DNA from 2 places in the Bradyrhizobium sp. USDA 4369 genome. Region 1 is predicted to be linked to the other one. Evidence: predicted binding sites of a transcription regulator. Region 1 holds the regulator's gene; the other holds the start of a gene.
What was found. The regulator PhoB, encoded in region 1, activates phosphate uptake and scavenging genes when phosphate is short. The targets are predictions, from matches to a motif close to TGTCATNNANCTGTCAT.

Region 1 (3,407 bases):
ACTATACGATCGCGATCGTGACCCATAACATGCAGCAGGCGGCGCGTGTCTCCGACAAGACCGCGTTCATGTATCTCGGCGAGCTGATCGAGTTCGACGACACCAGCAAGATCTTCACCTCGCCGAGCGATCGGCGGACCCAGGACTACATCACCGGCCGGTTCGGCTGACGCCGACAGCATCATTGCCTTCAGGAGATCATCATGGCCAGTGAACATACCGCCAAGGCGTTCGACAGCGATCTGCAGGATCTGACCCGGCTCGTGTCGGAGATGGGCGGTCTCGCCGAGCGGCTGATCGTCGACTCCGTCGACGCGCTGGTTCGGCGCGACGTCGCGCTTGGCCAGAAGGTCGTCGCCGCCGATGCCGAGGTCGACAAGCTGCAGCGCATCATTGAGGAGCGCGCCGTGCTGACCATCGCGCGCCGGCAGCCGATGGCGGTCGACCTGCGCGAGATCGTCGGCGCGATGCGCGTCGCCACCGATCTCGAGCGCATCGGCGACCTCGCCAAGAACATCGGCAAGCGGGTTGCGGCGCTGGAAAGTGATTTCCATCCGCTCAAGCTGATCCGTGGCCTCGAGCACATGACGGATCTCGTGCAGTCGCAGGTCAAGTCGGTGCTGGATGCCTATGCCGCGCACGATCTGCCGGCTGCGATGGCGGTGTGGAAGGGCGACGAGGAGGTCGATGCCATCTGCACCTCGCTGTTCCGCGAGCTGCTGACCTACATGATGGAAGATCCGCGCAACATCTCGTTCTGCATCCATCTGATGTTCTGCGCCAAGAATATCGAGCGGATGGGCGACCACGCGACCAATATCGCGGAGACGGTGTTCTACATGATCGAGGGCCAGGCGATGGTCGACAAGCGTCCGAAGGGCGACATGACGAGCTTCGCCACCACGGTCCCCGGCAACTGAGAGAGACTCGTTCGATATGACTGCGCGCATCCTGGTGGTGGAAGACGAAGAGGCGCTGACCACGCTCCTGCGCTATAATCTGGAGACCGAGGGCTATGAGGTCGAGACTGTGGGGCGTGGCGACGAGGCCGACACGCGGCTGAAGGAGCGCGTTCCCGATCTCGTGGTGCTCGACTGGATGCTGCCGGGCCTGTCCGGCATTGAACTGTGCCGCCGGCTGCGGACGCGGCCCGAGACCAAGCAGCTGCCGATCATCATGCTGACCGCGCGCGGCGAGGAGAGCGAGCGCGTGCGCGGCCTGGCGACCGGGGCCGACGACTACATCGTCAAGCCGTTCTCGGTCCCTGAGCTGCTGGCGCGGGTGAAGGGTCTTCTGCGGCGGGCGAGCCCGGAGCGGCTGGCGACGGTGCTGTCCTATGGGGACATCGAGCTCGACCGCGAGAAGCGCCGGGTGGCGCGCTCGGGCCGGCCGATCGATCTCGGCCCGACCGAATACCGCCTGCTCGAATTCTTCCTCGAGCATCCGGGCCGCGTGTTCAGTCGTGAGCAGTTGCTCGACAGCGTCTGGGGCCGGGACATCTATATCGACGAGCGCACCGTGGACGTCCATATCGGGCGCCTGCGCAAGCTGCTCAATCCGGGCCGCGAGCAGGATCCGATCCGCACGGTGCGCGGCGCCGGCTACGCGCTCGACGACCGCTTCGCCAAGAGCGAGCAGGCGTAAGCCCGCGGCAGCCGTTTTGCGCGCGGCCATGGGGCTGCCGTCTTGATCCCGTCTGCTGGTCTCCCCATCATGATGACCGGGATGCCGCGGACGCGATGATCAGGACAATTGCTCTCGTTTTAGCCGTGTGGCTCGCCGGCATGGTGCCCGGTTCGGCCGCCGAACTCGAGGATGCCGTGGCCGCGGCGGCCAATGGCCAGCAAGCTATGGCGATGCGGCGGCTGATGCCGTTGGCGGCCAAGGGCGATGCGCGGGCGCAGTTCGATGTCGGCTTCATGCAGGCGTTCGGCTGGGGTGTGCCGCGCAACCCCGCCGAGGCGCTGGCCTGGTACCGGAAGGCGGCGGATCAGGGCCTCGCCGTCGCGCAACATTATCTCGGCGTCGCCTATTACAATGGCGAAGGCGTCGCCCGCGATCATGGCGAAGCTAGCCGGTGGTTTTCTCGCGCAGCGGCCCAGGGCTTCGCCCAGTCGCAATATATGCTCGGCCTGATGATGCTCGACGGGCGGGTGGTCGCGCAGGATGTCGCGCAGGGCTATGCTTGGCTGGTCATGGCGGGGCGAAATGGCGTGCGGTCCGCCGGCCGCGAGGTCCAGCGAGTCACGCTGAGCGAGGCGCAGCGTCGACAGGCGGAGCAGGCCATCGCCGCCTGGCGGCCCAAGCCGGAAACGGCCGAAGCAGGCATTGCCAATCCGCGGCCCGAGCAATTGCTCGGGCTCGACCGGCATATCGGCGAGGTCGTGGATCCCACGGCGTGGCCGGCGTCATCGATCGGTGTCGTCACCGTGGCACAATACAGCACGGGTGGCTCGTGCACGGGCACGCTGGTGGCGCCGCGCCTGGTGCTCACGGCCGCGCATTGCGTCTTCAACGGCGTCGCCCAGGTCAGTCCCGGCAACGTCCACTTCCTGGCCGGCATGAACAAGGGCACGCCGGCAGCCTCGTCGATTGCCGACAAGCTGATCGTGGCGCCGGACTTCGTGCCGATCCAGCACGACAAATGGTCGCTTGACCGCTCGCGCGCCGATTGGGCCCTGATCGTTCTGAAGGACGCGCTGCCTTCGCGGCCGGTGACGGTCACAGCGCTCACGCGCGAGCAACTTGCCGCGGCGACGGCGGCCGGGACCATTTCCGAGATCGGCTACGGCCAGGAACGGCGTTATTCGCCGACCGGACAGCGCAATTGCAGCGCCGGCATGACCGAGGATGGCCGGTTGCTGACGGTGCATTGCTTGGCGAATTTCGGCTATTCGGGCTCGCCGATCCTGGCCGAGATCGGCGGCGAGACGGTCGTCGTCGGGATCTTCTCGGCGTTCCATGAGGAGACCCGGCTGATGTTCGCCGCACCGGCCAGCGGGTTTGAGGCCGCCGTCAGGCGCGAGATCGCCGTGCAAAGCGCCTCGGTCCGGTAAGGCGGGGGTGAGCGAAGGTTTTCAGCGGCTGGTCATTGTTTGTGCGTGACCGGACAGCGAATTGCCACGGAGGCAGGCCGGTCCAGGCCAGACGGGGGTGAACGGCGTGAATCTACGCTGATCTGGCCCTCGCGGAGCAAGGCTTGCCAACTGGCGCGAGACTTGCTCTCCTGCCTGAGTATGACGATTTTCCCAATTGATCATCCCCAGCCTCCACGCCCAGCGCCGGCCTGGCTGCAGACCGCGGGCGGCCGCAATATTGCGCTGCTGGCCGGTCTCGTGCTCGCCAACGCGCTCGCCTGGGCCTGGGCGTTTGCGCTCTATGCCGACCGTCCCGCCATCGTCGGCACG
Region 2 (3,407 bases), 7.0 Mb from region 1:
TGCAGGTCGGCCCAACTCTCGCCCTCAGGCGCCGGAACTACGGGATCGGCGTAGAACGCGGCAAGCAAGTCGGCTCCGCCGGCCTCGGCGGCAATGTCCCTGCGCTTCCGTCCGTCCCAGCGACCGAAGTGGAGCTCGCGCCAATCGCCATCGATCTCCAACGCACAGCCGGTCTGCCGCTCATAGTCCTCGGCCGCCGCACGCGCGCGTGCCAAGGGCGAACTCACGACGCCGCGCCACATCCGGCTCGCGGTCTGCCGCCTGACCTGGTCCCAGCCGTCATCCGTGAGCGGCGGGTCGGTGCGGCCGTCGAGATAACCGTCGCGCCCGGTCGTGCCGTGCCGCAGCAGATCAATCCTCATCACGCGTCGCGTCCCGAGACGGCGGCCTCCGCGAAGGTGGCCATGCCGTTATGCAGTGCGCAGGCGAGCCGGATGATCGGCAGCGCGGTGGCGGCGCCGGAGGCCTCCCCGAGCCTGAGGTCGAGATCGATCAGCGGATTGGCGCCGAGCGCCTCGAGCACGCAAGCGTGGCCGCGCTCGGCCGAGCGGTGCGAAAACAGCAGCCAGGGACGGCACGACGGATTGAGCCTGGCGGCCGCGAGCGCCGCGACCGAGACGATGAAGCCATCGACCAGCACCGGCCAACGCCGCTGCGCGGCGGCGATCATGGCGCCGGCCATTGCGATGATCTCGAAGCCGCCGACGGCGGCCAGGATGTCCGCTACCGCCGCGTCCGATGTCAGTCCATGCCGCGCCAGGGCTGCGGCAATGACGGCGGCCTTCTTGGCGCGCCCATCGGCGTCGAGACCCGTGCCGCTGCCGACGATGTCGGCCGGCGCGCAGGACAGCAGCGCGGCGGCGATCGCTGCGGCTGATGTCGTGTTGCCGATCCCCATCTCGCCGAAGATCACGAGCTGCGGCTGATGATCGGCCTGCCGCGCCAGCGCGCGGCGTCCGGCGTCGCAGGCGAAGGCAACCTCCTCCGGCGTGAGCGCCTGCTCGACACTGAAGTCGCGCGTGCCGCGGCGCGTCTTGTCGGCCACCACGCCAGGAACGGCATCGCTCGCCAGCGTGCCAACATCGACCACATCGAGCGGGCAGTTGAGTTGACGGGCGAGCACCGCAATCGCCGCGCCTCCCCCGGCAAAGTTGCGAAGCATCTGCACCGTGACTTCCGGCGGATAGGCCGAGACCCCCTGCGCCGCGATCCCGTGATCGCCAGCGAACAGCACGACAGGCGCCCGCTCGGCACCTGGGTGGTCCGTCGCCTGCAGCGCCGCCAGCTCGACCGCCACCTCTTCCAGCCGGCCAAGCGCACCGAGCGGCTTGGTCAGCTGCGCCTGGCGCGCCAGGGCCGCCCGCCGATGGCTCTCGGACGGCGCGGCACAATCGAGGGAGATCCAATCAGGGAGCACGATGGGTCCTTTCGGGTCGCTCAGCGTTGGGACGATTGCCACTGCGACAGGATCAAGACAAGCGCCAGGGCGCAATCGTGCTCAAGGTGCAGAATACGAACAAAGCGAGGCCATCGGCAGAACCGTCACCCGGAGACGGCCCGATTGTCATCCCATTGTCATCGAAGCCGTCGACAGGTGGCTGCCCACCCAGCCGAAAGACTCTCATGGAATACTTCCGCCGCTTCACCTTCCTGTTCGCCGCACCCGTGTTCGAGACCGACGATCTCGCCGGCCTCCGCTTCAACCAGATCATCGAGGAGATCCAGCGCTCCGGTTTCGAGGTCGTGCGCGCCCGCAAGCTGGAGGATGCCGAGATCGCGGTGCAGACCGACGCCGCGATCGGCTGCATGGTGGTGGACTGGGGCAAGAAGGGGCTGGAGGGCAAGACGGCGGCGCTGATCAACCTGATGCGGCGGCGCGGCCTGGATTTCCCGATCATCCTCTTGATTCGCCGCAAGCGGTTCGAGGACCTCCCGGTCGAGGTGCTCGACTTCATCGACGGCTACGTGTTCCTGTCCGAGGAAACGCCGGCGTTCATCGCCAAGAACCTGATCAGCCGGCTGAAGCAATATGCCGAGACGTTGAAGACGCCGTTCTTCGGCACGCTGGTCGACTATGCCGAGGAAGGCAACCAGCTCTGGACCTGCCCCGGCCATAATGGCGGCGTGTTCTACAGCCGCAGCCCGATCGGCCGGATCTTCGTCGAGCATCTCGGCGAAGCCGTGTTCCGCGACGACCTCGACAATTCCGTGCTCGATCTCGGCGACCTGCTGACCCATGAGGGCCCGGCGCTGCGCGCACAGAAGGAGGCGGCGCAGATCTTCGGCGCCGAGAAGACCTATTTCGTCCTCAACGGCACCTCGACCTCCAACAAGGTGGTGCTGGGCGCGCTGGTGACCGACGGCGACCTCGTGCTGTTCGACCGCAACAATCACAAGGCCGCCCATCATGGCGCGCTGCTGATCTCCGGCGGCGTTCCGATCTATGTTCCCACCGTCCGCAATGCCTGGGGGCTGATCGGGCCGATGCGCTGGGATCTGCTCGACGAGGAGCGGTTGCGGCAGCAGATCCGCGACAACCCGCTGGTGAAGGACCCCGAGGCCTGGCGCAAGGAGCGACCGTTCCGCGTCGCCATTGTCGAGCAGTGCACCTATGACGGCACGATCCACAGCGCCGAGATGATCCTGCAGCGCATCGGCCATCTGTGCGACTACATCATGTTCGACGAGGCCTGGGCGGGCTTCATGAAATTCCACCCGCTCTATGCGGGCCGTTTCGCCATGGGTCTTGCCGAGCTCGGGCCCGACGCCCCCGGCATCATCGCCACGCAATCGACCCACAAGCAGCTCGCGAGCTTCTCGCAGGCGTCGCAGATCCACATCAAGGATCGCCACATCAAGGGTCAGCGCCGCCGGGTCGAGCATCGCCGCTTCAACGAAAGCTTCATGCAGCACGCCTCGACGTCGCCATTCTATCCGCTGTTCGCCTCCCTCGACGTCGGCGCGCAGATGATGAAGGGCCGCTCCGGCGAAGTCCTGTGGGACGACACGATCCGGCTCGGGATCGAATTGCGCAAGAAGATCAGGGCGATGCGCCGGGAATTCGAGGAGAAGGAGAAGGATCCGGCGCGGCGCTGGTTCTTCGAGCCGTTCGTGCCGGACCGGGTGTCGATCCCCGACGCCGCCAGCCCGGGCGGACGGCACGACGTGGCCTGGGAGGCGATCTCGACCGACCAGCTCGCGACCGACGCCGCGCTGTGGCAGCTCGCGCCGGGCGAAGCATGGCACGGCTTTCCGGATCTCGCGCCCGGCTTCGCCATGACCGATCCGAACAAGCTCACGCTGCTCACGCCCGGCTTCGACCGCACCACCGGCGGCTACGCCGACCACGGCATCCCCGCGCCCGTTGTCGCGCAGTATCTGCGCGAGAACCGTATCGTCGCCGAGAA

Region 2: a site for PhoB is predicted at 1,563-1,579, ahead of ACVIJ6_RS34585 (Orn/Lys/Arg family decarboxylase). Genes of this name have one in related genera too.

Annotation. Positions count from the first base shown of each region.
Region 1 covers NZ_JBSRYH010000001.1:551,616-555,022, reverse strand. Annotated here, with positions in the region: gene pstB (phosphate ABC transporter ATP-binding protein PstB) at 1-170, shown strand, start outside; gene phoU (phosphate signaling complex protein PhoU) at 204-920, shown strand; gene phoB (phosphate regulon transcriptional regulator PhoB) at 937-1,644, shown strand; gene ACVIJ6_RS02560 (trypsin-like serine protease) at 1,740-3,056, shown strand; partial or broken gene ACVIJ6_RS02555 (HoxN/HupN/NixA family nickel/cobalt transporter) at 3,237-3,407, shown strand, end outside.
Region 2 covers NZ_JBSRYH010000001.1:7,600,217-7,603,623, forward strand. Annotated here, with positions in the region: gene ACVIJ6_RS34575 (histidine phosphatase family protein) at 1-362, opposite strand, end outside; gene cobT (nicotinate-nucleotide--dimethylbenzimidazole phosphoribosyltransferase) at 362-1,417, opposite strand; gene ACVIJ6_RS34585 (Orn/Lys/Arg family decarboxylase) at 1,624-3,407, shown strand, end outside.